One region of the Anoxybacillus sp. LAT27 genome, then DNA from elsewhere that is predicted to be linked to it. Evidence: riboswitches for the same ligand, from Rfam matches in the RefSeq annotation. Region 1 holds a riboswitch; the other holds the start of a gene.
The links. A riboswitch is a leader RNA that binds a small molecule or an ion and turns the genes downstream of it on or off. The one in region 1 is predicted to bind cyclic di-GMP.

Region 1 (15,767 bases):
ATTATTGGTCCATCCTAAAGTCTGAACAGTTAAATAGTTTGGAATAACTGTTGCCTCCCACGGAACAAGCATCGTTGTAATTGTTAAAAAAAATAGTATATTTCTCCCCGGAAAACGTAGAAAGACAAAGGCATATGCTGCCAAACTAGAGACGATTAGCTGTCCAATCATTACAATGAATGAAACTAGAAAACTGTTCCACAAATATTTCGCCAACGGAACTTTTTCAAATGCAACGATATAGTTTCGAAAAGACCAATCGTTTGGCCACCATTTTCCTTGTAAAAGTTCAGCACCAGTTAGAAAACTAATGAGAAATGCATACATCATTGGAAACATCAAAATGATGGCACAAACAGCTAACATAGCATACAAAATGATTTTTTTTAGAAGGGTCATTGATAATGCACCTTCCTTTCAACAAGTGCAAATTGTAAAAACGTCACAATTAACACGATCAAAAATAATACTACTGCTTGAGCACTTGCAAATCCGAAATTATAATTGATAAACGCTTCCCGATAAATGGAGTAAACGAGTACAGTGGTTGCATTCATAGGGCCACCTTTTGTTAAAATATCGATTTGTCCAAACGTTTGAAAAGAATGAATAAGCGAAACAGTCACAACGAAAAATAAAGTCGGCGATAATAACGGAATAGTAATGCGCCATAGTTGATACATGTGGCTGATTCCTAAAACATTTGCATTTTCATATAATGTGACGTCAATACTTTGAAGTCCACCTAATAAAATTAAAAAAGCAAATCCAATATTCATCCAAACTGTTGCAATGGCAACCGCAATTAAAGCTGTATCAGGATGGAGTAGCCACTGGCGCTCTTCCCCGCCAAACGAGACAATCAGTTTGTTTATGATTCCTACCGCAGGATTGTACATGAACATCCAAATGACAGAAGATGCTGCCACACTCATTCCTAACGTTGAAGAAAAACATGTACGGAACAACTGTATCCCCCTTAGTTTTTCATTTGCTAGAAGAGCTAAGAAAAAAGAAATGATTACTGTTGGAGGAACAGTGTATAACACAAACAAAAACGTTGCTTTCATACTTTCTTTGAAATTTCGATCTTCTAGTAAGTGATGAAAATGTTCTAATCCGACATACGTCGTTGGGTTTCCTTGGAAATCAGTCATGTGTAAACTCAAATAACCTGTGCGAACCATTGGGTAAAAAACAAAAACTGAGAATAAAAGGAGAGAAGGAAAAGTATATAAAACCCCTTCAATAGTTCGTTTCATTGTACGTGGCATGTTTATCCCCCTCTCTCTCTATTCTTTTCCCTTCTTCATCAAAGAATAGAACGTGCTCGTCATCAATTGAAATACGTACTTGTTGACCTACTTCAATCGGATGCTGACCATGCCAGCGAGCGACCCATTCATCGTGTTCTGTTAGCTTTAATGTAACAAGTGTTTCTGTGCCTAACCGTTCAACATGTGTGACTGGTAATAATACATGTGGTTCATGTGCATGTGCAAGTCTAATGTGTTCTGGTCGAACACCAATCGTTCCATGTCTATTGTCCATTCGCACGTGATGAGCAATCTTCACAATCCATTCTTGTTGTAATAAAAATAAATCGTTTAACTTATGTACTTTTGCCATATTCATTGGGGGAGAGCCAATAAATGAAGCAACAAATGTATTGCTCGGACTGTTGTATACATGCAGTGGTTTTCCAATTTGTTGGATCCGCCCGTCATATAAAATCATCATCCGATCAGCCATAGTCATTGCTTCAATCTGATCATGTGTCACGTAGATCACCGTCATACCGAGTTGACGTTGCAATTGACGAATATATGAACGCATATGTGTTCGCAATTTTGCATCTAAATTTGATAATGGTTCATCCATTAGGCAAATCGGTTTTTGAGAAACAATAGCTCGCGCAAGCGCTACTCGCTGTCTTTGTCCACCTGACAGATAACGAGGTTTCTTTTGAAGATAGTCAGTTAAACCTAACATTTCAGCTACATCTTTACAACGTCTTCTCTTCTCTTCCTTTGACAATTTCGCAGTATGCAGCCCTAGCATTATGTTATTTTCAACAGTTAAATGTGGATATAACGCATAGTTTTGAAACACCATAGATATATATCGTTCGCTCGGTGGCGTATTGTTCATTTCTTTACCTGCTATTTTTAATTGTCCATTTGTAATATGCTCTAAACCTGCAATCATACGTAACAATGTGCTTTTCCCACACCCTGACGGACCAACAAGAACAAAAAATTCCCCCTCTTGAATTTGTACACTTATATCATGAAGAACAAATGTTTTTCCATCGTAAGATTTACTTACATTTCTCAATTCAATCATCGTAATCCCTCTTTCTCAGCTATTTTCCATAATGCTGGATTTCCCGTCGATACAGCTTGTGCCCCTTTTTGCAATGCTTCAATCATTTGATCTCGGTTTTGAATTAATCCCCCTGTAATAACTGGAATATTTATTTGCTTCACTAAATGCTCAACCATGTCAGGTACAATGCCAGGCATAACTTCAAGCGCATCTGGCATCACTTGTTGAATGGTTTGTAGTCCATTTTCAACCGCATCTGTATCTACTAAAAATAAACGTTGAATCGTCCATAGCTTCTCCTTTTTCGCTAACTGAATTAACGTGCTTTTTGTCGAAACAATTCCGTGTGGTTGAACAAATTTTGCTAAAAATTGTAGTCCTTCTTTGTCATAACTAATACCCGGTATTTTTTCGATGTGCACAAATACATAACGATCATGAGCTTTTAACAACTCAACGTACCTTTTAATGACACTAATTGTACCGGTTTGTAGTAGCGCTGTTCTCCACTTCGTTTGTAAAAATAGCTCCATATGCTTCGGTTGCTTAATTGCCGCAATAAATTGATCTTGTAAAAACATACAAACTTCCTCCTTGTAAACAAAAAGAAACCGAACACAACGGCAGAATGACATATCCACGCTGTTGTTACGGTTTCTCCTTTTCTCCACCTTTTTTATTCACTTTTCTGATTTTGATTTTAATCCTCTTTTGTTAATACAATATTGTATAAACTTTAATATATTGTAAAAAAATCGACTTCCTGCTTTGGAAGCCGATTTTTTAATAATTTTTTAATCATGAAAGTTCGTTCCATCTGTTACTTCTTTTACGATACCGACGCGAATGACAAAGTCGCCAAAACGTTCACCATCAAAGCGTTCTTTTGCATAACGAGAAAGAAGCATACGAAGTTCAGATAAAATTTCTTTTTCTCCGATATTTTCCCGATACAATTTTCCAAGACGACTGCCGTCAAACGCTGCACCGAGATACATATTATATTTACCGACGGATTTGCCGATAAATGCAATTTCTCCAAGCACATGACGGGCACAACCGTTCGGACAGCCGGTCATGCGAATCGTGATTTCTTCGTCGTGAAGCCCGTTTTCTTCGACAATTTCCTCAATTTTATCAATGAGTGTCGGCAAGTATCTCTCCGCTTCTGCCATCGCTAGTCCGCATGTTGGCAACGCCACACAGGCGAGCGAGTTACGGCGAAGAGCACTATAATGTTTCCCATCTGTTAATTTGTATTGCTTAATAAGCGTATCAATTTCTTCTTTTTTCTCACTTGGCACATTGGCGATGACTAAGTTTTGGTTCGCAGTCAAGCGAAAATCGCCCGTATGAACTTTCGCAATTTCTCGCAAGCCTGTCATTAACAAATAATCATCCGTATCTTTCACTCGACCACCTTCGACAAATAGGGTAAAATGCCATGTTCCGTTTACCCCTTCAACCCAGCCGTAGCGATCGCCATTATGTTCAAAATGATACGGGCGCGCTTCTTCTAGCTCAAAGCCGAGCCGGCGCTCTAATTCTGCTTTGACAGCTTCAAGACCTAACCGATCAATCGTATATTTAAAACGGGCGTGTTTTCGTACGGAGCGATTGCCGTAATCGCGCTGAATCGTGACAACTTTTTCCGCCACATCAATGACTTGTTCAGGTTTACAAAAACCGATCACCTTTGCTAGCTGTGGATATGTCGTACGGTCGCCATGCGTCATTCCCATTCCACCGCCGATCGCCACGTTAAAACCAACGAGCTTTCCTTGTTCAACAATAGCGATAAAACCAAGGTCTTGCGAAAACACGTCGACATCGTTTGACGGTGGAACAGCGATACCAATTTTAAATTTCCGCGGCAAGTACAGCGCTCCGTAAATCGGCTCTTGCTCTATTTCTGGTGTACCGGCCACTTTTTCTTCATCCAACCAAATTTCGTAATATGCTCTTGTTTGTGGCAATAAATGGTCACTTAACATTTTTGCCCATTCATACACTTCCGCATGTATTTCTGACTGGTACGGATTCGGGTTACACATGACGTTTCGGTTCACGTCACCACAAGCTGCCAACGTTGTAAGCAGAGCATCGTTAATCGCTTGTAGCGTTTTTTTCATATTCCATTTCAATACGCCATGAAACTGAAACGCTTGCCGTGTTGTAAGCTTTAATGTCCCGTTGGCGTATTTTCTTGCTAGTTCATCCATCGCAAGCCACTGTTCTGGTGTTGCTACTCCGCCTGGCGTACGAACGCGAATCATAAATTGATATGCAGGTTCTAACTTCTGTTTTTGCCGTTCTGCTCTTAAATCACGATCATCTTGTAAATAGCTGCCATGAAATTTCATTAACCGGTTATCATCTTCTGGAATACCGGCAGTAATACGATCTTCCATCGTTTCTTTCAACGTTCCGCGCAAATAATTGCTTTCTTGTTTAATGCGCTCGACATCGCTTGGCGGTCCATCTGGTGCAGTTAATACAAACTTTTCCACAATCATCCCCCCTAATATACGTCGCGTTGGTATCGTTTTTGTTGTTGCATATCAGCGATATACGCTTCTGCTTGTTCTCGCGTCATATTCCCTTCTTGAGCAATAATATGAATAAGCGTTTCATGAACGTCGCGCGCCATACGTTGTTTGTCACCGCAAACATAAACAACCGCTCCGTCTTGTAACCATCGGAATAATTGTTTACTTTGCTCGATCATGCGATGTTGCACGTACACTTTTTTATCCGTATCGCGTGAAAACGCAACATCCATTTTTGTCAACACACCATTTTTCAACCAAGCTTGCCATTCTGTTTGATAAAGGAAGTCGGTCACGAAATGTTGGTCACCAAAAAACAGCCATGACTTTCCTTTTGCACCAATCGCCTCACGCTCTTGCAAAAAGCTGCGGAACGGCGCAACCCCTGTACCTGGTCCAATCATAATAATTGGTGTATTCGCATCTTTCGGCAGTTTAAAGTTCGGATTGTGATGGATAAACACCGGAAGTTTATCGCCAATGTGCAGGCGCTCCGCACAAAACGTTGAACAAACTCCTTTCCGCAAACGTCCGTGCGCTTCGTAACGAACGGCACCAACGGTAATATGCACTTCTTCTGGATATGCCGCTAAACTGCTTGCGATTGAATAAAAACGGGGTTGCAGCTTCCGTAGAGAAGACACAAACTGCTCCGGTGTCATCTCCCACGGGCCGAACTCACGGAGAACATCCAATACATCGCGTCCTTTTATATATTCTTTTCGCTTCGCTTCTTGTTCAGCAGAAAGAAGTGCGTGAAAATCGGGACTACGTGAAAATGAAGCAAGCGATTGCAATAATTGCTCGGTTAACACCGTAATTTCTAATCGGGAAAGCAGCACTTCGCGTAACGGTTCTTCTTTTCCTTCAACAGAAACCGGTGTGTCTGGATTCCATTTCATTTCTTGAATAATGAGATCGACAAGTTCTGGATCGTTTTTCGGAAAAATACCAAGCGCATCGCCTGGTTCAAATACCAATCCTGAACCTTCGAGCGATAATTCAATATGACGTGTTTCTTTATTTGAACCGCGTCCGTTTAAGTTAATATTTTCTAACACTTCTGCTTGAAACGGATGCTTTCGTGAATAAAGCGCCGTTGGCTGTACTTGTGCAGATGGCGTTGCGACGACGGAAAAGGATCCTTGCTTATTTAATTCGTTCAACACGCCATCAAGCCATTTTGTTGCTGACTCTTCATAATCAACGTCACAGTCGACACGTTCATATAAACGCGTTCCACCTAATTCTTCTAATCGTTTATCAAAATCTTTTCCCGTCTTACAAAAATGTTCATACGACGTATCGCCAAGCGCCAATACAGAAAAACGAAGATGATCAAGTTTTGGTGCGCGCTTGCTATGAAGAAATTCGTAAAACGATAAAGCATTATCTGGGGGCTCTCCTTCTCCATATGTGCTAACGACAATGAGTAATGTGTCAATTTTTTTTAATTCGTTTGGCTTAAAATCAAGCATCGAGGAAACGGTGACATGGAACCCACGATTTTTAAGCGTTTCTCCTACTTTTTCCGCTAGTTTTTGCGCGTTTCCTGTTTGCGACCCGTAAAGAACGGTTACTTCTTTTGATACTGGGGCTTCTTGCTGTGCCGTTACACCGATCATCTCAGTAGCAGCTAAGTAGCCGCTCAACCAAAGCTTTTGTGCTGACGTTAATGTCGGCCAAAGCTGATTAAGGAGTTCAACTTGTTTTTCATTAAATGGACTGTTTGTCACTTGAAATGGCAACATGTTTCACCTCTCATTTTTTACTATTCCTATCAATCAAGTATGTTTTATTTGACTTTACCGCAAAAAATAAAATTAGTAAAATAAATATAAATTATCAGAACTATTTATTTTTTTAATAATTAAGGAGCGAAAGTGATGTACGAACAATTAAAAACATTTATCACGTTGGCAGAGGTGAAACATTTCACAAAAACAGCAGAAATTCTTCATTTATCTCAACCGAGTGTGAGCTTGCATATTAAAAATTTAGAAAAAGAATTTCAAACGAAACTATTTATTCGTTCACCAAAAGAACTACAAATGACGCCAACGGGAGAACTGCTTTACGATCGAGCAAAAAAAATCATAGCTTTATATGAACAGACAAAACAAGATATTTTAGAACATCACGACTGTGTGAAAGGAACATTAAAAATTGGGGCTAGTTTTACGATTGGGGAGTACGTGTTACCTTCTTTTTTATTTTCCTTACAAAATGATTATCCAGAATTGCAACTTGAAGTAATGATTGGGAATACGAAAGAAATTGTAGAGCTTGTTCGCACGTATCAAACAGATATTGGTTTAATTGAAGGACAAACAAATGAGAAAGAGCTTGCCGTATACCCGTTTATGCAAGATGAGCTAGTTATCGTTGCTTCAAACGATCATCCACTCGTTCATCGACAAGACGTAACAATAAACGATCTACAAGATCAAGTGTGGATTACACGTGAATTAGGGTCTGGTACACGTGAATATTTTAATCATTTCATTCGCTCAAACGGGCTAAAAGTAAAATCGCTCATGATCATTAGCAGCAATCAAGGAATTAAAGAAGCATTAATGCGTGGAAACAGCTTATCTTTTCTTTCACGTCATGTGATTGAGCGTGAATGTAAACATGGTCACTTATCCATTGTTCGTCTCAATCATCCTCCTTTTTATCGAACATTCTCTTATCTTTATGCACCAACAATGAAAAACAATAAACTTGTACACTTACTTCTCGATTTACTCCAACAAAAAGGGATGTGACGAACAGTCACATCCTCACCTTTTAATCATAGTAGCTCAAGCAACTTCTTTTTATTTTGTTGTACTTTTTCATCTAACATTTTTACTTTTTCTTTCAACGTCTGTACATCCCAAACATTCGTGAATCCTTTCTTTTCTAACGCACGAATTTCATTTTTCATTGCTTTTAACTGGTTAGAAGTAGAAATAAGTTTTCCAATCCATTTATCTAGCTCTTCTTGTTTTTCCGCTTCATCTTGTTCGTCCGCTTGTGTGACAGCTGGTTGTTCAGTTGATTGTTCAGGCGTTGTTACAACTGTACCATCTTGTTCATTGAATGGTTGTGTCGCTTCCTCTGTTGTTGGTGTTGTTTGTTCACTTTGTGTTGTTGGTTCTACTTGTTGTTCTTTTAGCGTGCTAAGCGTTTCAAGCGCTGTTGATATCTCATTTAAACGGAGTTCGATCTTGCTCAACTTTTTATTTAATTCTGCTAGTTTATTTTTCAACATTTTTTGCTCTTTTTTCTTCTTAGCTAGCTCTTGTTTTTTCTTCGCTTCTTCTTTTTTCTTCTTAGTTAACTCTTGTTTTTTCTTTTGGGCTAATAGTTGTTTTTTCTTCGCTTCTTCCTTTTTCACTACTAGATAACTTTTTTGGGCATGTTTCGCTTGATCATGCTTTGCCGCAAAAGTAGGTGACGCAACAAGCATCGATGCTAGTAAAATCGGTAATCCTTTTTTAAACATTACCTTTTCCCTCCATTTCATATGTATGTTTTTTGGTAATGGCAGCTGGCTGGCATAGGTTTTTCCCTTAGCCCCTATAGCTTTGCGACGCTAAGTTTCCTTAGCTGTGCCTTTACTTCTTATTATACTTCTCTTATTTTCATGGACATGAATCAAAAGTCCTTATTTTTCTTGTAAACATATGTGAAAATAAAGGAAGAAAAGAGCGAATAAAGAAATGGTTATTGATAGACAAAAAGGAGGGAGACAGGTTGCTAGAAAGATGGTTGAAAGGGTCTTCGTATACAGTCGTATTTACTGGAGCAGGAATGTCTACAGAGAGCGGGCTTCCCGATTTTCGTTCGGCAAAATCAGGACTTTGGCGCACGAAAAATCCACAACAATTGGCAAGTACGTATGCTATGCAACATAATCGAAACGAGTTTATCGCATTTTATCAATATCGTATTCGAGCGTTGCTGGAATGTAAGCCACATGTCGGGCATATGATTTTGGCCGATTGGCAAAATCAAGGGCTTATTCATCAAATTATTACGCAAAATGTCGACGGCTTTCACCAACAAGCAGGCAGTACAAATGTCATTGAATTACACGGGACGTTGCGAACGGTTCGTTGCTCGCGTTGCAGGCAAATATACGACGCAAAACGGTATGTAGACGAACAGTTTACGTGCACATGCGGTGGCTTTTTGCGTCCTTCCGTCGTTTTATTTGGCGAATCGTTGCCGTATGATGCGTTTGAACAAGCATGGACAGCAGCCGAACGAGCAGACTTATGGATTGTGCTCGGTTCTTCTTTACAGGTATCGCCAGCTAACGAGCTTCCTGTCATCGCCAAACGAAGCGGAGCCAAATTAGTGATTGTGAACATGGAACCGACGCCATTAGATGACTGGGCAGATTTGCTTATACATGGTCGTAAAATCGGAGAAGTGTTGCAGGAAATTGACGCATTCCTTTAAAAGTGAGTGTGTTCCAAAAAGTGTGTACTTTTGGGACACACTCTATCATTTAACCTTGATTGTTCACAAAACATACCTTCGCCAATAATCTCCCTATCTCACACTACTCCACATTACATCTCTTTCAATTTTGTGTTTCGTCTTACAAAAACCTTCACTGAAATTTAAACTGACTGTCATGAACGTATCATATTCCTCCACAACTCCACATATCATTTGTATCAGACTTGGCTATTTTTTCATTTGAAAACGGATACAAGGGGGAATGAATATGATTTACGCTCAACCTGGACAACCTGGCTCGCTCATTACATTTAAAAAAAGATACGAAAATTTCATTGGTGGGGAATGGGTGCCTCCCATTGACGGTGAATACTTTGAAAATATTTCACCTGTTACTGGACAAGTATATTGCGAAGTACCTCGCTCAAAAGCGGCCGATATTGAATTAGCGCTCGATGCTGCACATGCGGCAAAAGAAGCATGGGGACGCACATCTGTCGCTGAACGAGCGCGCCTATTAAATAAAATTGCAGACCGAATGGAAGAGAATTTAGACATGCTTGCCGTGGCAGAAACATGGGAAAACGGAAAACCGATTCGTGAAACACGTGCAGCTGACATCCCATTAGCCATTGATCATTTCCGTTATTTTGCTGGTTGTATTCGTGCAGAGGAAGGCACATTAGCGGAACTTGACAACGATACCGTTTCTTATCATTTCAAGGAGCCGCTCGGCGTTGTTGGACAAATTATTCCGTGGAATTTCCCGATTTTAATGGCAGCTTGGAAACTCGCACCTGCCTTGGCTGCGGGGAACTGTGTTGTATTAAAGCCAGCCGAACAAACCCCAACATCCATTCTCGTACTGATCGAGCTGATTCAAGATTTGCTGCCAAAAGGCGTTGTCAACGTCGTTAACGGATTTGGCCTTGAAGCTGGCAAACCGCTCGCTTCGAACCCGCGCATCGCAAAGGTTGCCTTTACAGGCGAAACAACGACTGGACGTCTCATTATGCAATACGCATCTCAAAATTTAATTCCTGTCACACTTGAACTTGGCGGAAAGTCACCAAATATTTTCTTCGCAGACGTCGCTGCGAAAGATGACGAATTTTTCGATAAAGCGCTTGAAGGATTCACGATGTTTGCTTTAAATCAAGGAGAAGTTTGTACGTGCCCTTCACGCGCGTTAATCGAAGAATCCATTTACGATATATTTATGGAACGAGCATTAGAGCGAGTAAAACAAATTAAACAAGGCAATCCGCTCGACACAACGACAATGATTGGTGCCCAAGCTTCATCCGAACAACTAGAGAAAATTTTGTCATACATTGACATCGGTAAACAAGAAGGGGCTGAACTTCTTATCGGTGGCGAACGCAATATGTTAGAAGGAGATTTACAAGGTGGTTATTATGTCAAACCAACCGTCTTCAAAGGGCATAATCGGATGCGCATTTTTCAAGAAGAAATTTTCGGTCCTGTTGTGTCTGTGACGACATTTAAGGATAAGGACGAAGCGTTAGCGATCGCAAATGACACATTATATGGCCTAGGTGCTGGTGTATGGACGCGCGATGTGAATACTGCATATCGCTTCGGACGAGGCATTCAAGCTGGACGTGTGTGGACAAATTGTTATCACGCATATCCTGCGCACGCAGCTTTCGGCGGATATAAAATGTCAGGCATCGGACGTGAAACGCACAAAATGATGCTCGAACATTACCAACAAACGAAAAACTTACTTGTTAGCTATTCACCAAAAAAACTTGGATTCTTCTAATCATTCAGGCAGCGTCTCAAAAGCGCTGCCTTTTTAAAAGGCTTTTTGAAAGGATGGTGCACATGCAACCGAAAGTCATCGCAACCGATGCTGCGCTACAACTCATCGAAAAACTAAAAACGAAATATGGTCCGCTTATGTTTCATCAATCAGGCGGGTGTTGTGACGGGAGTTCACCGATGTGCTATCCACAAGGAGAGTTTATCATCGGTGACTCAGACGTATTGCTTGGTGAAATCGGAGGATGCCCGTTTTATATGCACGCTGCGCAATACGAATATTGGAAACATACCCAATTGATTATTGATGTTGTACCCGGGCGCGGTGGTATGTTTTCCCTTGAAGGATCGGAGGGGGTACGTTTTTTAACGAGGTCAAAACTTTTTGATTCATAGAGCTGCTTTAAGGCAGCTTCTTTTTTATTTTTACAAAATAACCTGAAATGAATGAATATTCATTCTTTTTTGTTATAATAAAAACGAGGGGGAGATAACATGTTATTAAAGAAAACGTTTGAACAAAAAACGGTTGCTGGTGTACATATCGCAAAAGGTTCGCTAACGTTTCAGAAGGTGCGATTAGCGGTGCATTGCTTTGCTACAGACGGCGTGTTGATTGATACAGGAGCAGCGTCATTAGCAAATGAATTTAAAAATTTTTTTAAGTCATTAGACATTGATCAAGTGGTGATTACTCACTTTCACGAAGATCATACGGGATGTGCTGCGTTTTTACAAAACGAACGACAACTGCCGATTTATATGAATGGGATCATGATTGATTATTGTAATAAACGAGCAGATTATCCAATATACCGCAAGTTTTTCTGGGGAAATCGCCCTCCTTTTCAAGCGAAGCCGATTGGAAATACGTTCTCCACCCGCCATGCGATGTGGGATGTCATCCATACACCAGGTCATGCGGTTGACCATCTTGCATTTCTCAATCGTGAAACAGGACAACTTTTCACAGGAGACTTATACTGTCTAGAAAAAACAAAAGTCATCTTGCGCGAAGAAAGCATTTCTACCTTGACTGACTCATTAAAAAAAGTATTAACGTACGATTTCGACGAAATGTTTTGTGCCCACGCTGGTTATATAAAAGACGGACGAACTGCTCTACAACGAAAGCTTCATTATTTACAAGAACTTCAAGGAAAAATTGTTGATTTGTATGAAAAAGGAGCGACATTAAAACAAATACAATCTGCCCTTTTTCCAAAGAAATATCCAATCACTTTTCTATCCCTAGGCGAATGGAGTTCTTTCCATATCGTTCGTTCGGTGGTTGAGGAATATCATACAAAAAAATGAGCGAACAGTAACAACGACTGTTCGCTAAACTATTTCTCTTTTCGTCTTAACCGCTATGATTGTTGTCTGCGGAATGTTCCCTTTCATCTGCTTTAACGTCGCAACGATGAGAAAGCTAACAATGACTAATAAAAACCATGAGCTCACTTTTCCGAGATGAACAATACTCCATGTATCCACTTGGTTCGGGTATTGCCAAGCACCAAAAAACGTAGCAATATTTTCCGCAATCCAAATAAAAAACCCGATGAGAAGAAATGAAAGGACAAGCGGCATGCGGTAACGCGTTCCATTCACCTCGTATATGACGGATGACGACCAAAAAACGAGCATAACAAGTGCGATTAACCACCAACGGACGTCCATCCAATAATGGTGGGTAAAAAAATTTAAATAAATCGCCGCAGCTAGTGGAACAACGATTGAAAATGGCGGCCATTTGACGAGCTCCACTTTCAACCGCCGCCACGCTTGGCAAAGATAGCTGGCGACACTCGCATACATAAACCCACTATATAAAGGCACACCAAAAAATTTCGTATAGCCTGCTTCTGGATACGCCCAAGACCCCATGTGCACTTTAAACAGTTCAAGCGCAAGCCCAATGAGGTGAAACATCGTAATCACCTTTAGTTCATCTCTCGTTTCTAATCCAACGCGCACCATCCACCATTGCATGAAAAGACAAATGATAAGTAGCCAATCATACCGTGGCAAGAAAGGAAGCGACACCATTTTTGTCACGGCTAACGAGGCAAAAATGACAACAGGAAACAAACAAGATAACGCTTGTTGCCAGCCAAAATGAACAAGCTGAATCAATGCTTTTCTCATCGCTGCTGCCCCCTATTACATCTCATCGTCGCTTCGGTATTCTAAAATATCGCCAGGTTGACAGTCTAACGCTTTACAAATCGCATCTAATGTCGACAAACGAATCGCTTTTGCTTTGCCGTTTTTTAAAATCGATAAATTCGCCATCGTAATTCCCACTTTTTCCGATAATTCCGTCACACTCATTTTCCGTTTCGCCAACATGACATCGAGATTTACAATAATCGCCATGTGATCCACCTCAAATTGTTAAGTCATTTTCCGATTTGATTTCGATCGCTTTTTGTAAAAGCTTTTGTAGCACCGCCGCAAACACCGCGACGACCAACGCTCCAAACACAACCATTAAGCCAATGATGATAATCCCTGGGGCGTCATCTAAATCGGCGGTAAGATAAAAAAACGGCATGCCTGCAACATACAACAAACTAATGGACGCTGCGCAATGTTTGATATGCTTTAGCGCTTTTACCGATAAACCAGAAAATACTTCGTTTTTGTCAATATAAGTGAGAATGTTGAACGCTTGATATAACGCAAAGAAAAACGGAACAGCAGTCACATAAAAAAAGAAGACGATCGGATAACGTAAATACGCCAGTTCCGGCAACCACTCCGCATAAAAGTTAGGAAACTTAGGCAAGACAAATACACATAACATAGCAACAGGAGCCCCGATTATAAAAAGAGCGATTTTCAAAAAAAGTGTCTCTCGTTTCACAACAAGCACCTCACTTCTACAATTTCCATTTCATTTTAATCGATTATTTATCGTTTTACAATAAATAATTATTGTTTTGGGTTATTTTTTTATTTCAAAACAAAAAGCATTCCCCTTTTAGAGAAATGCTTGCTCCCATTAGATTATTCCATCGAGCAATAAAACTCAAAATAATGGTTACTCCATAAAGGATAAAGATGTTAAAGTTTCAAAGTGCATTTATATCGCTTTATTCTAATACTCCCTTTAAAATCCAAAACATAGGCCATTTCCATTCCTCTCTCTCCAATAGGTACTGTATATGTGTTCGAGTGTTTTCTACTTTCGCCAAAAACTTGTACAATCCGCTTTCTCTTCGATATTAAAAGCAATCATTTTCTTTAGCAATCCATAATTTACTGGCTTATCCCATGGGATGCGAAACAATCCTTTCGTCGCGCTATAACCAGCTTGGGCAATTTCATCAGCAAAATGAGCCATGCATGCTTCTTCAGGTGACACACTCACATGGTGTTTGGCTGTAGCAAAGCCGATGATAAATGTCCCGTGATCGGTAAACATAGGTGTATTCCATTTGATTTGCGGTTGTAACTGTGGGAACGTATCACAAACCCACCGTAAAATTTCCTCTACTCGGTTACGATGGTCGACATGATCAATCTTTGCTAAATATTGTTCAAAAACTTCCATAAGTGTTCCTCCTCGCTACATCTCTCATCTTCTGCTATCAACATTATGACACAAAACAATATGTCCATCATCCTAATATTACGCAAATAATTCGTCATAACTTTGCACTTTTTCTCATACACATGAATCGTCCATATGCAACAGGAGGCGATCATCATGGAGCAACAGGCGAAAGTCGTTAGTATTATCAACTGGAAAGGCGGGGTGGGAAAAACGACCGTCACTCATCATTTAGCGACAGGACTACAACATTTATCATCCGACGAATTAGAACTGTTTGGTTTTGAACATGCTCAACCAAAAGTGTTGTTAGTAGATGCAGACGCACAATGTAACCTTTCTATTTCATGTTTAACACCCGAATGGTTTGAACAATTAGCCTATCATAAAACACCTCCGATCGGCACATTGAAAGATTTAATCGAACATTACTTGAAAAATGAGCATCCACAAGTAGATGTGGACGACTTTATTTTAAAAGCGTGCGTGCGAAGTAAAAATGAGAAAGTGTATGAACATATTGATTTGCTTCCAGCACACGCTGAACTTATCCATACAGACATGGATATTGCCGTTTACTCAAGGCCATATTTCAAAGAACATTTATTTGGTTCGGACATTTATAAATTTCAAATGCTACACCATATTTTAAACACGATAAAACATGAATATGATTTTATTTTTATCGATTGTCCACCAAATTTAAATTACATTACGCAAAACGCCCTGTACGCAAGCGATTACTATTTAATTCCCGCGATTCCTGATCGTCTTTCTTCATACGGTATCTCAGCCATTAAAAATAAAGTCGATGAGTTAAACGAAAGATTTCAGTCGAGTTCAAAAGAATATAGCCACACAAAACTGATCGGAATCGTCCTCAATTTCATTCGCGAATACGGAAATCAACCAAAACAAACACAGGAAAATATGATCACTACATTAAAACGTACGCTTTCGTCTGACATGATATTTAACAGCTATTTACCATATGGTGACGCCATCACGCGCGCATCCATGCTCAGTTATCCTGTGTTTGCTGTTGAAAACCATCAAGGGAAACAAAGTGAATGTGTGAAGAAAAT
Region 2 (15,767 bases), on a different contig from region 1:
TGAAACGATGACCCCACATGTACGTGCCATTGATAGCGTATATCCACTCGATCCCGGTTTTCGCGATGCAATCGAACATGGGATTACAACGGTTCATATTATGCCCGGAAGCGCAAATGTCATCGGTGGAACGACGGCAGTCATTAAAACGCATGGAAAAAACGCCGCAAACATGATCATCAAACAACCAGCCGGTTTAAAAATTGCCCTCGGTGAAAATCCGAAACGCATGCATAGTCAAGGGAATAAAGAATCGCTCACGCGCATGGGCATTATGGGAATGCTTCGCGAAACGTTTTACAATGCGAGGTATAGCGATTGGCCGCACGATTTTCGCACCATCCCCATTATTCAAGCGTTAAATCGTGACATTCCGATCCGTGTTCACGCCCATCGCGCCGATGACATTTTATCCGCCATCCGTTTTGCAGATGAATTCGGGCTTGACTTACGCATCGAACATTGTACCGAAGGGCATCTCATTGCTGAAGAACTACAAGGACGAGATTTACAAGTTTCGGTCGGACCAACACTAACACGTCGATCAAAAGTAGAATTGAAAAACAAAAGTTGGAAAACATATAAAATTTTATCCGACGTAGGCGTTCACGTCTCTATCACAACAGATCATCCATACACACCTATTCAATACTTACCTATTTGCGCTGCGATTGCTGTTCGCGAAGGGCTCGATGAACAAAAAGCGCTCGAAGGCATTACCATTTTGCCGGCACGTAATTTAGGGGTGGACGATCGTGTCGGAAGTCTTGAAACCGGAAAAGATGCTGACATTGTCGTTTGGAATTACCATCCGTTTCACTATCTCGCAACTCCTATATTCACCATGATAAACGGGGAAATAATATACAAGAAAAATTAATAAAAAAACTATTTATTTTTCACATCATTTCAAGTATGATATAGAAGGTTATATATACAAAACTATATATGTATGCGATAGTAAGGGAAGGCAAATGGTGCGCCACCAGCAATATGCTGGTTCTAGTGGGTTCGATTCCCACCCCGAAATTTTTTGATTTGCATAAATTAAAAAATTTCGAGGGTGGCTCGTTCCCTATGGTCGACTGCCCTCGTGAATGGAGGGAGATTCGATGTTAAAAAAACGCGAACTGCAAGATTGTCAAGCGTTATACGAGCTTATGGTGCACCCAGACGTCTTCCCTTTCGTGCGCCATAAAGCATATTCATATGAAGAATTTTTGTTCATCACAAAGCAAACAATTGAAGCGGAAGAACGCGGGGAACTGATCTCACGCACCATTTTAGATGAGTGGGGCAATCCGATTGGAACGATTAATTTATTTGACATTGAAGATGGCGCTGGCTTTTTAGGCACATGGCTTGGAAAACCGTATCACGGCAAAGGATATAACCAACTTGCTAAAGATGCCTTCTTTAACGAACTGTTTTATGAACGTTCCATCAACACGATCTTCATGCGCATTCGCAAAGTTAACGTCCGCTCCACAAAAGCTGCTGAAAAACTTCCTTATGTCACCCTTGCTAATGAAACGAGAAGATCATTATGGGAAGCAATGAATCAAGGTGAAGACATATATAACTTATATGAAATTTCAAAGGATAACTATACACTATATGCGATGCGCCAACAAAAACTTGACGATGAACAACAATTAAAAGAAGCGTAACCTGTTCTGCACGAACAGGTTTTTTATTTGGATAATTTTTTATTTTTCTGTTCATAATGTTAACGTAATATTTAATTAAAGTGAGGGATACATATGGCTGACAAAAAGAAACGTGAAAAAACAAAAAGTACGCTCTCGAGCGCACAAGAAGTGACGTATGCTCGCGATTTTAAACGTGCGGACCAAGCAGGTGGATTTACCGATAAACACGCTCGCCATTAACAACATTTTCTATTCATCTTTTTCGCTATTTGTCACATGCTACTAGCGAAAAAATAACGAGGAGGCAATTCACATGGGACGTTCACGCGGTCAAAAAGCTAGAGACAAAAACAAGTCAACGATGCCACAAGTGCCGAAAACAATGAAATCAGACGGTTATGATGTCGAGTTTTCTGCCGAATTTGCTGATCATGAAGATTTAGAGGCGCAAGCACGCGCCGAAGCAGCTGGCATTCGTCAAAGTAAAAGAAGAAAGTCATAAATAAAGAGAAGGTGTCCCGAAAGTTCTCAGGACACCTTTTCCTTATAGATGCACACTTCAAAATTTGAACGTGGCAACCGCATGCCGTAATTTGTCCGCCATTTCAGCTAACGATGTAGCGGCTGATGTCACTTCTTCGCTCGATGCTAGCTGCTCTTCAGAAGAAGCAGAAATTTCAGCCGTCCGTTCGACGAATCGTTTCGCAATCGACGATACTTCATCCATGGATGCATGCACTTGATGGACGCCTGCTGACATTTGTTCTGAAATCGCCGATAGTTCTTGAATTTGATCATTTACTTGTTCAATAGAACGCAAAATCTGCCCAAAGAATGTTCCTGTTTCTTCTACTAATTTTGTTCCTTGCTTCACTTCTTCCGTTCCTTTGCCGACAATTTGCACCACATAGTCTGTATTTTGTTGAATCATTTCAATTAATTGCGCAATTTGATTAGCGGACTCACGCGATTGTTCTGCCAATTTACGCACTTCGTCCGCTACGACCGCAAATCCTTTCCCATGTTCTCCTGCACGCGCCGCTTCAATCGCTGCATTTAAAGCTAACAAATTCGTTTGCTCCGCAATGCCGACGATGACATCAACGATTTTTCCGATTTGTGCGGATTTTTCATCTAGCTCTTTAATAACCGTATTCGTTGCATTCGTTGATTCATTAATCGTATTCATTTGCATAACGACTTTTTGTAAATATTGTTGACCAATAGTAGCTTGTTTTGTCGTTTCTGTTGCGGAATTTGCTACAACGGTAGACGTTTGGGCCATTCGTTCAATTCCTGTCGCCATTTCACCGATCGCGTGCACGCTTTCTTCTGCATGTTTTCCTTGCATCTCAGCTCCTTGAGCCACTTCTTGAATCGCCGTCGTCACTTCTTCTGTCGCTGCGCTCGCTTGCTCAGCGCTCGCCATCAACTCTTGAGCAGAAGCGGACACATGCTCCGTCGCTGCGCTCACTTGTTGAATAAACTGCTTTAAATTGTGAACCATTTGATTAAACGATGCCGCCAACTCACCAATTTCATCGCGATTAGCAACATAAATATCATCAACCGATAAATCACCACGTGCGATCTTTTCGGCATGTTCAGAAACTTGTCTAACCGGTTTAGCAATCTTTTCACTAATATAAAGCGCAATGGCGATACTTACGAGAAATGCAACACCAATCGTAATTAGCGTCATATATTTCATATTTTCCGCTTGTTTAGACAATGTTTCACTCATTTGTTGTAAATGTTTTTGTTGAATCGCTCTCGCTTGTTCGCCTGCTTCTGTTACTTCGAGCGTAATCGCATTTCCTCGCTCTTTCATAAGGCGTGAAATTTCATCCATCTGACCTTGCTTGTAAAATTCAATTGCCTGCATAGATAATTGACGATACTCCTGTTCATACTTCACTAAATTATCAACCGCTTGTTTCGCATTTTTTTCGAGTGCAAAGGTCTCAATTTTTTCTCGATTATCCGCAAACTCGTTTGCCGCTTGTTCAAATGCAGTTAAACTTTCAGGCTTCCCGTTAATTAAATATCCTCGCACCGCAATTTGCTCCCGTAGCATCGCATTTTGCATATTTGTCACAACGTTAATTCTTTCAAATCCTTTCTTCATCGCCTGTGAGTATTGTTCATCGATTTGCTCTAGTCGATTATATGTAAGCATACTTACAACAACAAATAAAAGTAACATCGAAAGAAACGTCGCAATTAATTTCTTTCTTACTGTTAACTTCATAATGTTCCCTCCTTATGTTGTAATACAATAAAAAAAGCTACCTCAAAAAAATAGTAGAGGCAGCTATAGTTCACACGTTCCCTAGAGAATAAGACCTTCTTCATATTTCACAAGAAGGGCAACTGGCTGGCATATCTACAAATAGACGTAGCCCCTATAGCTTTGCGCCCTACCCTTTCGAGTAGTTTGCCGATTATTCAATTTTTTACATTTTCATCCTAACATAGCAACTAAGAAAAAGGAAGTGCGAAATTATGACTAAAACGGAAACTTTATATGATGTCAACGCCCAAACCAAATTTTTAACTTTTTATCCAAAAATATTTTTCTTTTTTTTGAACGTTTTATTTGTGATATTTTTCACAAGTTAAATGCATGCTACATTACATATGTACAGACCAAAAAGTCCCCTTTTGCCTAGAAGGAGGATTACAATCATGAAAGCTGCAGTTGTGGAACAATTTAAAGAGCCGTTACAAGTGAAAGAAGTGGAAAAACCTAAGATCTCATACGGGGAAGTATTAGTGCGCATTAAAGCGTGCGGGGTATGCCACACAGACTTGCATGCCGCACATGGCGACTGGCCTGTAAAACCAAAACTACCACTCATTCCTGGACATGAAGGCGTCGGTGTCATCGAAGAAGTCGGCCCTGGAGTGACGCATTTAAAAGTTGGAGATCGCGTCGGTATCCCTTGGCTTTATTCCGCCTGCGGTCATTGTGACTATTGCTTAAGCGGACAAGAAACATTGTGTGAGCATCAACAAAACGCTGGATATTCGGTTGACGGTGGTTACGCTGAATATTGTCGTGCTGCAGCTGATTATGTCGTGAAAATTCCTGATAACTTATCATTTGAAGAAGCTGCTCCAATCTTTTGCGCTGGCGTAACAACATATAAAGCTTTAAAAGTAACAGGCGCAAAACCAGGTGAATGGGTAGCGATTTACGGTATCGGCGGGCTTGGACACGTCGCTGTTCAATATGCAAAAGCGATGGGATTAAACGTCGTCGCTGTCGATTTAGGCGATGAAAAACTTGAATTAGCTAAACAACTCGGTGCCGATCTTGTCGTCAATCCAAAACATGAAGATGCAGCACTATGGATGAAGGAAAAAATCGGTGGTGTGCATGCGGCTGTCGTCACAGCTGTATCAAAAGCTGCGTTTGAATCCGCCTACAAAGCGATTCGTCGTGGTGGCGCTTGCGTACTTGTCGGATTGCCACCTGAAGAAATGCCTGTACCAATTTTCGATACCGTTTTAAATGGAGTAAAAATTATCGGTTCCATCGTTGGTACGCGTAAAGACTTGCAAGAGGCGCTTCAATTTGCCGCAGAAGGCAAAGTAAAAACGATTGTCGAAGTACAACCGCTTGAAAACATTAACGACGTGTTCGACCGCATGTTAAAAGGACAAATTAACGGTCGCGTCGTGTTAAAAGTAGATTAAAAGAAGGCGTCACTCGGCGCCTTCTTATTTTACTTCAACGGAAAACACTTGATGATCATGAAGCTCTTCCTTAATTACGTGCACACGAAACTGATACGTTCCCGAAAATGCGAATAAAACTTCCGAAACATACATCCCGTTTCCCTTTTCATTCATTGTGACATATGTATGCTTCTTGTCTCCTCCTCTCCAATACTCCATTGTTACTTGTGCATCTGTTAAAGGTTTTCCATCCGATAGCATTTGTACTTGAAACATCGTTCGTTCATTTTGTTTTGCTTCTTTTGGTGAAAGTGTCATATGTACATGATGGTGTGTATGTGCATCATTAGATTGCGTTGGTGTTTTCGTTGTCGCTCCTTGTTTTTGCTCAACACGAACTTCATTTTTTTCCATACGGTGCAAATGATTCGCTGTCACATGGTACGTCACTACATATACACCATCCGCCCCAAATGTTTTTTCAGCGACGTATACACCGTTTCCTTGATGACGAGCTGGAATCATCTCGTCGTGCTCTTCTCCTTTTCGTCTTATTTCAAACTGGACATCACTCGCCTGTTCAATCGGCTTCTTCCCATCTGTAACTGTCACTTGAAGTGTGGCTGGTTCATCAACATAAATGGTTTGGGGCGTTGTTTGAAAAACGACTTCTAGTTGTGCAAGCTGTTCTTTTTCTTGTTGTTGCGTATTACCTTGTGACGTACATCCATAAACAGTAAACATAATCAAAAGGACTACCCATGCTAGTTTTTTCATCCTATTTCGCACAGGAGACTCCCACTTCAACGACCAAAGAGAGTAAGTGGGAGAGGAATGCGCGTTCCCCCTTTCTTTTGTGTATGAGATAATAAAGGCGTGGAGAAAACCGTTAAATAAAGGCACTCCAATAACTGCTACTCGATGTATGGAGTTGGTTACAGGAAACGTTGTAACCGTAAAACATCGAGCGTAGGTCCGTCTGTTGTGTGTGGAAGCCAAGTACTGCCAACAGACACACCGAGAGAATCGGTAACGATGTAGGCATGACCTGCATCGTTGGGTAGTTGTCAACCTGCCCCTTGATGCAACCCCAAGTCAAGGAAGGAGGACAAAGTCCGCTCGCACTTCTGGGGAGTTGCAAGCCCCCGCTTCAAGCGTTAGCTAAGTGGGGGTAGTTGACTTTATTTCTCTCCATTCTTAGTATTTATTACAAAGCACCGTTCCCCTTATTTACGTCCCACAAAACGTCCGATACGGCCGATCAGATGGTTCAGGAGGCTTGGCGTATTCTTTTTGTTCTTTCGTATATGCATAAGGAGCGGAAAGCACTTGAAGCAATCGTTCCATAACCGTATCGTCCCCATGCTCGACCGCTGCCGCGAGCGCTTCTTCAACCCGATAGTTGCGCGGAATAATCGCAGGATTGTTTTGTCGCATGCATTCGTACACTTCTTCTTTTGTCATGTCTTGACAGGCGATTCTTTGTTGCCAACGTGTATACCAGTCGCGAAGTTCTTGTTCGCAAAAATGCCATTCCTCTAATGTCAACGACCGAAACGTATTCGTATAATCGAGGCGATGTGTGTACATCAAATGAAGAAGCTCTCCAATCAGCTTTTTATCTTCCGCCTCTTCCGTCCAAAGCCCGAGCTTCGCGCGCATTCCCTGTAACCAATACGTTTCATACAATGCTGGAAATTGTTCAATGACTTTTTGCGCAATCTCGATTGCTTTTTCTTCTTCGTCATGTAAAAGCGGTAGTAAACTTTCTGCAAAACGGGCAATGTTCCATCCAGCGATATATGGCTGATTGCCGTACGCATACCGCCCTTGCGTATCAATCGAACTAAACACCGTCTTCGGATCGTACACATCCATAAACGCACACGGTCCGTAATCGATCGTCTCTCCGCTAATCGTCATATTATCGGTGTTCATCACCCCATGAATAAACCCGACCAATTGCCATTTCGCGACAAGTGCCGCCTGCTTTTTCATCACTTCTTCAAGTAAAAAAACATAGCGGTTGGACGCATGTTCCCCGTTCGGATAATGCCGCTTGATCGCATAGTCGGCTAACGCCTGTAACTCCTCTTTTGATAAAAAACGCGCCGCATATTGAAACGTCCCGACACGCAAATGACTCGCAGCCACGCGCGTCAAAATCGCTCCTGGAAGTTCCGTCTCTCGTATCACCACTTCTCCTGTCGTCACGACCGCTAAACTTCTCGTCGTCGGAATCCGAAGCGCGTCCATCGCCTCGCTAATGATATACTCCCGAAGCATCGGTCCAAGCGCCGCTCGACCATCCCCACCACGCGAATACGGCGTCCGCCCTGAACCTTTTAGCTGAATATCCACCCGTTCTCCACTTGGCGTCACATGTTCCCCAAGCAAAATGGCACGCCCATCGCCAAGCATATTAAAATATCCAAACTGATGCCCTGCATACGCCTGCGCCAAAGGCTCCGCACCTTCAGGAATTCGATTTCCGGCAAACACCGCCACTCCATCCTCGCTCGCTAGCGCCTCCGCACATAGCCCAAGCTCATCCACAAGCGAACGATTAAGCACGACAAGCTTTGGGTCACTGACAGGCGTCGGGTAAATTCTTGTAAAAAATCGCTCAGGCAAACGAGCGTAGCTATTATCAAAGTTCCAGTTGGCGTTCAACATATTTCCTCCCCGCATGAAATGTTCGAATGATGGTTGTATGTATTAGTATATCCTATTTTCTTTCATCGTGCTGTGTGGGAATATAATGGCGCCAATTTTGTTTGCTCAATTCAACAGTGAAAAATTGGTCCTTCATCAAAAGTTGTACTTGATTTTTTCATAACATGCCCTACTTACGTTTCTGAAGGAAAATTAGCGAACTAATATTTTTTGTATATATTTGTTTAGGAAAATTTAACTTTAGTCAAGTATATGTTGTGGTGATGGATCGAAAAATTTAAACTGAAGCACATGGCAAAACGGAAATTGAAGTATAAATGATGAAGATTTGTGACGAATGGAATCGTAGATAAGTAGTGCAGAAGGAAGAATACACTTACTGTGTTTTCAAACAAGCAGAACATTGACGGCTATCTTCTCATCACATATAATAACCATATAACAGTTAAAAAAATATCTTAACTTTTACGGGGGTATAAATTTGTATAGCATTAGTAAAGAGAAGGTTAGGAAATATATGACTAAATCAGGAATTTCTACGCAAAAAGAGCTTGCGGAGAAGATGGGAATTAGTAAAAATCAATTATCTATGCTTCTTTCCCCTAATTTCAATCCTATCAAGTCAAACGCCTTAAAACTTTGCCATACACTTGGAGTAGAAATTGAAGATATCATTTATTCCGAGCAACTGGAGCTTGATTTAGGATATATAGATACAAAAACTGATGTTGAAACAGAAAATACCGTTAATGTTTTTCACTATGAAGGCTCTCATAGTGTAGAAGTGAGGGATATCGTTGCTGATAAACAGTACACAGCTGTTGAATTATTTGCAGGTGCTGGGGGGTTAGCCCTTGGGCTTGAAATGGCAGGTTTTCACTCCTTGGGGCTAGTAGAAATTGATAAATATGCTTGCCAAACATTAAGAAAAAATCGACCTCATTGGAACGTAATCGAAAAAGATATTATTGAAGTGGCTGAGCATGGAATAAAAAACTTTATCAATAACTGTCCAAACGATATCGATCTATTATCTGGAGGGTATCCTTGTCAGGCTTTTAGCTATGCAGGGAAAAAACTAGGGCTAAATGATGCAAGAGGAACGCTATTTTACTATTACGCAAAAATTCTACAAGAACTGCAGCCAAAAATGTTTTTAGCCGAAAATGTAAAGGGACTTGTCAACCACGACAACGGAAAAACATTAGCAACCATGCTCTCCGTTTTTGAAGAAATAGGCTACAACGTTCAATGGAAAGTATTGAATGCTTTAGACTATGATGTAGCACAAAAAAGAGAACGAATATTCATTATAGGGATAAGAAAAGATTTAGTTGAAAAATATAGCGTTTCTTATCGTTTTCCTAAACCGTATGGATATACGCTGACATTAAGGGATGTCTTGCAAGATGTTCCTCCATCCGAGGGCGCTAAATACCCTGAAGAAAAGAGAAAAGTTCTTGAACTTGTTCCCCCTGGCGGTTATTGGAGAGATCTTCCAGAAGAAATCGCCAAACAGTACATGGGAAAAAGTTACTACTCAGGTGGCGGAAGAACCGGGATGGCGCGAAGATTGTCATGGGACGAACCATGCCTAACATTAACATGTTCTCCTGCCCAAAAACAAACGGAAAGATGCCATCCAGAAGAAACAAGACCTTTTACTGTTAGAGAATATGCAAGAATACAAAGTTTCCCTGATGATTGGGTATTTGATTGCTCGATGAACAATGCTTATAAGCAAATTGGAAACGCTGTTCCAGTTCATATGGCTAAAGCTGTAGGTCTATCGATCGTAAAAGTTTTGAACGAAATGAACAAAAAGGGGAATATCTAGCATTCCCCTTGCTTTATATTTTTAACTATCAGCGCTCATCGTTTTCTCAATCTCTTTCGCTAGCTGCTCAACAATCTCCGCAATTAACTTAGAAGAGTCAAACTCTGTTGCAACTTCCCCTATCGCATCTGTTAATCTTTGATAAAAGTTTTCAATACCCGTAAGCCTGTACCAAAACTCTTGTCCGACAATGACAGGATATTCTTGATTAATTTTTTGATAATGACCGCTTAACTGACTAGGTGTACCGTAAAGAATACCAACGACTAAATCAGCGAATCCAATATGAAGATTATTCGTCCTCGCAAGCCTTTTAACACCTAAAAAATGGTTCTTTATCGTTTCTACATCATCTTTATTAATAGTATTGGGTCCTGCTTTTACTTGACAATATTTTCTTCTTCCATCTACTTTATCAATAAATTCAATGTCTATCCCTGCTGTAGTAGAAGCAAAGCTCCCCAGTACTTCACTACAAAATTTTTGGAGTTTATTCCCAAACGTTGTGTTAATAGATGTCCCCAATACCCTTGGATACACTAAAGCCTTTGCAATGCTAACAGGATCGTCATTCCCTGTTAAAAATCTCGCTTTATACTTGTCTAAAAACGGGTTCAAATGGAACTCCTTTAATTTCTTCAACTTTTTTGTATTACGTATATGGCTAGAAGCGATTTCTTTCCTAAAAAATTCTTTCGCTCTTTCAATCATTTCGTTCGATTCTTCTTCACTCAATACATTTACATGTGACGTTTCTCCCGACATTTCCATCCCTCCTACAAACACCCTCTACTTTTATATTAACATTTCTATCCTCCAAAATGTGTTAAAGTAGCATCAATTTATTTGAGTTTTAACTTCGCGGCACTCTCGACATGCGCTGTATGTGGAAAAAGGTCGAACGGTTGAATGTATTCGATGTGATAGTGCTTTGCGAGGGTGTCGATGTCGCGCGCAAGGCTGGATGGATTACAAGAAACGTACACAACTGTTTTTGGCGTGTGATGTTAGTCTAGATTATAGACACAACGAATAGAGAAATGTACAGTAAATCTATCAATGATGAGGGGTGTCTATAATGACAAGACGTTTTGATAAAGAATTCAAAATACATGCAGTAAAATTAGTGGTTGAGGAAGGAAAGGCGGTCGCTCAAACCGCAAGACAACTCGATATTTCGCCAAAAACGCTTCATAAATGGGTAGCAGATTATAAAAAAGATGCTGAGCATAGCTTTGTCGGGAGTGGAAACCTCAAGCCGGAAGATCGTGAAAAGCGTGAACTTCAAAAACGCATCCGTGACCTTGAGGAGGAAAACGCTATTTTAAAAAAGGCCATGAGCATCTTCCCCAAAAAACAGAAGTAATTTATGCATTTATTCATACTCATAGAAAGGAGTTTCGCGTGGCGAAGATATGTGCGGAATCGTTTCACAGCATCATCAAAAAGGAACTGGTTTTTCACGAGACCTTTGCAACAAGGGAAGAAGCCAAACATCGGATCTTTGAATATATTAAGTGTTTTTATAATGCCGAGCGAATTCATTCCGCTAATGAGTACATGTCTCCGATGGCGTATGAGAAGATGCATCAGCAAGGCAAAAAGCAGTGAATTCTTCTCTCCACAAAGTCACGATATAAGGGGCATCTTTCCTCTTGAGGAGGGGAAGGGTTTACCAAACCGTTCTCCTTCTCAAGAGGCCACCAAACGAAGTGCGGTAGTAGGGTTTTAATGTTTTTCTCGATTTTACGTGTCTATTTTCTTGACATAATACCAATTTATTTTTTCTCATTTTTTTCTACAGCATGTCCGCCAAATTCGTTGCGTAAAGCTGCTACTACTTTACCTGTAAATGTATCTGTTTCTAATGAACGATAACGCATCAATAAGGACATAGCGATGACAGGAGTGGCTGTTTGTAAATCTAAAGCCGTTTCGACTGTCCATTTTCCTTCACCGGAAGAATGCATAATTCCTTTGATTTCCTCTAATTTTGCATCTTTAGAAAAGGCGCGTTCTGTTAATTCCATAAGCCATGAACGAATAACCGAACCGTTATTCCATACTCTTGCTACTTTTTCATAGTCATAATCGAATTCGCTTTTCTCTAATATTTCAAATCCTTCACCAATGGCAGCCATCATCCCGTATTCAATCCCATTGTGAACCATTTTTAAAAAGTGGCCGCTGCCTGCTTTTCCTGCATATAAATACCCATTTTCTACAGCCGTATCCCGGAAAAGAGGCTCGACAATGCTCCAAGCTTCAGGATCTCCTCCAACCATGTAGCATGCTCCGTTCCGAGCACCTTCCACCCCGCCAGAAGTCCCGGCATCCATAAAACGAATCCCAGCTTCTTTTAGCTCATTATAACGATGAATCGATTCCTTATAGTGAGAATTGCCGCCATCAATCACGATGTCTCCTTTGTTTAAAAATGGGGTAATCTCACGAATAACCGAATCAACAACATTGTGCGGAACCATGAGCCAAACAATTCTTGGATTTTCTAATGATAAAACGAGTTCCTCTAAGCTTGATACACCTTTAGCGCCGTATTTTTTTATTTCTTCAACCGCATTTGCATTTACATCGAACGCCACTACTTCATGTTTATGGTCAATGAGATTTTTACCTAAGTTTAATCCCATTTTCCCTAAACCGATTAACCCGACTTTCATGTTCATTGCCCTCCTCGAACTGTTTTAACCTTTCGACATTATTCACATTTTACACGTATATATGCACAGCTAATCTATAGTTCCATTTAGAAATGATATTTTCTAATGATGAGAATGAAGTTCGACAAGATCATTCGTAACTACCACCAATTGAATCCGTCCTCTTCCAGTAACCGATGAGAAGCCTCTGGCCCCATTGAACCTGAACGATACGAATGAAGGGGAAGGAGATTTCCCTCAAATGCCTCTAAAACAGGCTGTACCCACTTCCAAGAGAGTTCAACTTCTTTCCAATGAGCAAAGAAAGTCGAATCGCCTCGCAAAGCATCAAAAATTAACAATTCATAGGCTTCAGGTACATTTTTCTCATTAGTTGAAAAATGCATATGAATAGGCTCGATTTTTCCATTGTTTAATATATTTTTACTATTTAATTGCAACGTAACACCCTCATTCGGATTGATTTCAATCACTAAAAGATTAGGAACCGTTTCCTCATTTTTTGGCAAGTACCATTCCTTTAATGGATTTTTAAACTCAATCACAATACGAGTAGATTTTTCCTTCATTCTTTTCCCTGTACGGAGATAAAATGGCACCCCACTCCAAAACTCATCATCAATCCACAAGCGAGCCGCAACAAATGTATCTGTTGTTGAAGAAGCAGCAATTCCAGGCTCTTCTTTATATCCAACAACTGGTTTACCAAAGATTTCTCCAGGACCATATTGGCCGCGAACGACATGTAAACCTACTTCTTCTTTTTGTAATGGGCGAAGAGATTCGATGATTTTTCTTTTTTCGTCACGGATGTCTTTTGCGCTGATCCGTTTTGGCAGGTGCATGGCTGTCATCATCAACAATTGCAGCATATGATTTTGGAACATATCGCGAATGGCCCCTGCCTGGTCATAATACCCCGCTCTCTCTTCTACCCCAACCGTTTCACTAGCCGTAATTTGTACATTCGCTATATACTGATTGTTCCATAACGATTGAAACAAAGGGTTGGCAAATTTTAAAACTTCAAGATTTTGGACCATCGGCTTTCCAAGATAATGATCCACTCGATAAATTTCCTCTTCTTCAAAAGCTTTACTTAACTTTTCATTTAAATGTTGTGCCGATCTCCAATCGTGCCCAAACGGTTTTTCGATCATCAAACGTTTCCAGCCTCTTGCCGATCCTAATCCGCTCTCCTTGATGTTTGAGGCAATCACATCAAAAAACTCTGGCGCAACGGATAAATAAAACATGCGGTTTTCAGGAATATTCAACTCTTTTTCACGCTGTTGAACGATTTCAAGCAGCTTTTTATACTCTTGTACATTTGTTACATCTAAAGAAATATAACGAAACGCACGAAGAAATTCTTCCATTTTGGAACGGTCATTTGTCAAACGTCTAGAAAATGTTTTTAATGAATTTTCCACACGTGTTTGAAATTCGTCATCAGACCATCCTCTTTTGCTTACGCCAATAATGGAAAACGAGTCAGGCATTTTTTGATCGAGAAATAAATTATATAATGCAGGAAAAATTTTTCTTTTTGCTAAATCCCCTGTTGCCCCAAACAAGACAAAGGTCATAGAATCCACTTTTGATTTCACCTCCATCTTTCCAAACAGAAAAACCCCAGATTTCTTCTTGTACTAAAAAAGTAGATAACCACTATAGAAAATACAAAATCCATCATTTTGGACTCTTTTTACGGCCTTCATCTTTTCCGATCGAACTCTTGAGTACAAACGCGATAAAGAAAGATTATCTATGCAAGATAAAAAGATCAGAATTTCAATTAAATCCGATCTTTTTATCTCTCGTAAGAAAATGTAGTGATATTTGTCTTTTCTTCTATTGCTTAGAAGTTCACATTTAGGCCATAAAACGCGGCGATATATAATTTTTCATTTCTTCTACAGATGTTTCACGCGGATTCGTGCTTGTGTATGGATCTTGTCCGGCATTGGCTGCCATTTCATCCACGTGTGCATTGGAACAACTCCCCGGATACCCCATATTCTTGGAGTATATTTGGACCACGATTCATGTTGTCCCCTCCTATGCTTACGTTTTGTTTTACAGAAGCTAGTATAATCCGTATAATCCTATTTTAGAAGTACGCACTTTATTATCATGTAGTGATAAAAAGTATACTATTGGTTTATAATAGAGATGGAGGTGGAATAAATGGGACATGTTTGTGGCAAAATGTATAACTGTGAAAAAGAATTGACACTTGCTGTTATTGGCGGTAAATGGAAAATGCTTATTTTATGGCATCTAGGAAAAGGTGGGACGAAGCGGTTTGGCGAGCTAAAGGCTCTCATGCCGGGGATCACCCAACGAATGCTTGTTAACCAGCTGCGAGAACTGGAAGCAGACCTTATTGTTGAACGCAAAGTCTATCCAGTAGTTCCTCCAAAAGTAGAATATTCACTGACTGAACATGGAAAAAGTCTACTGCCAATTCTCGATGCTATGTATGAGTGGGGTAAAAATTATATGGAGACGGTCGTGAAGGGCCAAGTAAAAATCAATGAGTCCACCAAATAAAAAACGCTCTCTCCTTTAAAAGCTCGAAAACGGCCTTCTCATCTTCCTTTATTTCAATATCGTTATGTTTGCAGAAAGAATGTGTGTTTATTGGAGCGCTAAATCTTATAGAGGCATATAGTCATCAAAAAACGGGCAGCATCTTTATAAATGGTCTGCTGCCCGTTTTTTACGTATATACATTGATGACTCTCCTCACTTAATTCTTTATATTCCCTTTTAGTATACTTTTTTACACTATGTTACATGAAAGTGTGTACTTGTTAAAGCGAATGATGTGCTTAATAATATCAATATCATGGCTATTAATAACATGAATGGGGTAAAATTTTTTAAGACTGATGACAAGAAAGGAGGAGGCTTATGAAACTAAGAGTTTCAGCCGTTCAATATCATCTCCATACGATAAATTCTTTTGAAGAATTTGCTAATCAAGTGGAGCATTATATTAAAACAGCTCAAGAATTTGATGCAGATTTTGTTTTATTCCCAGAATTTTTTACTACTCAGCTCATGTCCATTGGCAATGAACAAGGACAGCCTTTGACGATTCAAGAGCTTCCTGATTTTACTGAACAATATCGGTCTTTATTTATAGATTTAGCAAAGAAGACAAAGATGCATATTATTGGAGGAACACATGTCATCCGTAAAGGTGACCGATTATACAATGTGGCTCAT

Region 2: another riboswitch for cyclic di-GMP. It lies ahead of LD028_RS05450 (methyl-accepting chemotaxis protein); the one in region 1 lies ahead of LD028_RS06980 (hypothetical protein).

What each region holds. Positions count from the first base shown of each region.
Region 1 is NZ_JAIWYK010000071.1:25,298-41,064, reverse strand. It holds gene LD028_RS07015 (carbohydrate ABC transporter permease) at 1-399, opposite strand, end outside; gene LD028_RS07010 (carbohydrate ABC transporter permease) at 396-1,274, opposite strand; gene LD028_RS07005 (ABC transporter ATP-binding protein) at 1,246-2,352, opposite strand; gene LD028_RS07000 (glycerol-3-phosphate responsive antiterminator) at 2,343-2,909, opposite strand; gene cysI (assimilatory sulfite reductase (NADPH) hemoprotein subunit) at 3,123-4,841, opposite strand; gene LD028_RS06990 (assimilatory sulfite reductase (NADPH) flavoprotein subunit) at 4,850-6,628, opposite strand; gene LD028_RS06985 (LysR family transcriptional regulator) at 6,761-7,645, shown strand; gene LD028_RS06980 (hypothetical protein) at 7,672-8,367, opposite strand; cyclic di-GMP riboswitch class I at 8,405-8,488, opposite strand; gene LD028_RS06975 (NAD-dependent deacylase) at 8,619-9,329, shown strand; gene adh (aldehyde dehydrogenase) at 9,601-11,121, shown strand; gene LD028_RS06965 (DUF779 domain-containing protein) at 11,184-11,516, shown strand; gene LD028_RS06960 (MBL fold metallo-hydrolase) at 11,616-12,437, shown strand; gene LD028_RS06955 (DUF817 domain-containing protein) at 12,462-13,271, opposite strand; gene LD028_RS06950 (helix-turn-helix domain-containing protein) at 13,287-13,502, opposite strand; gene LD028_RS06945 (DUF2975 domain-containing protein) at 13,513-13,932, opposite strand; gene LD028_RS06940 (iron chaperone) at 14,311-14,682, opposite strand; gene LD028_RS06935 (ParA family protein) at 14,839-15,767, shown strand, end outside.
Region 2 is NZ_JAIWYK010000066.1:10,827-26,593, forward strand. It holds gene LD028_RS05430 (amidohydrolase) at 1-880, shown strand, start outside; gene LD028_RS05435 (GNAT family N-acetyltransferase) at 1,113-1,670, shown strand; gene LD028_RS05440 (YfhE family protein) at 1,764-1,892, shown strand; gene LD028_RS05445 (YfhD family protein) at 1,966-2,154, shown strand; gene LD028_RS05450 (methyl-accepting chemotaxis protein) at 2,212-3,903, opposite strand; cyclic di-GMP riboswitch class I at 4,018-4,104, opposite strand; gene adhP (alcohol dehydrogenase AdhP) at 4,341-5,354, shown strand; gene LD028_RS05460 (FixH family protein) at 5,379-6,113, opposite strand; gene LD028_RS05465 (protein adenylyltransferase SelO) at 6,567-8,012, opposite strand; gene LD028_RS05470 (DNA cytosine methyltransferase) at 8,494-9,849, shown strand; gene LD028_RS05475 (PmeII family type II restriction endonuclease) at 9,871-10,614, opposite strand; partial or broken gene LD028_RS05480 (23S rRNA (uracil(1939)-C(5))-methyltransferase RlmD) at 10,692-10,847, opposite strand; partial or broken gene LD028_RS05485 (transposase) at 10,928-11,268, shown strand; gene LD028_RS18135 (IS3 family transposase) at 11,254-11,460, shown strand; gene gnd (phosphogluconate dehydrogenase (NAD(+)-dependent, decarboxylating)) at 11,628-12,530, opposite strand; gene zwf (glucose-6-phosphate dehydrogenase) at 12,671-14,128, opposite strand; gene hxlR (transcriptional activator HxlR) at 14,721-15,086, shown strand; gene LD028_RS05505 (carbon-nitrogen hydrolase family protein) at 15,450-15,767, shown strand, end outside.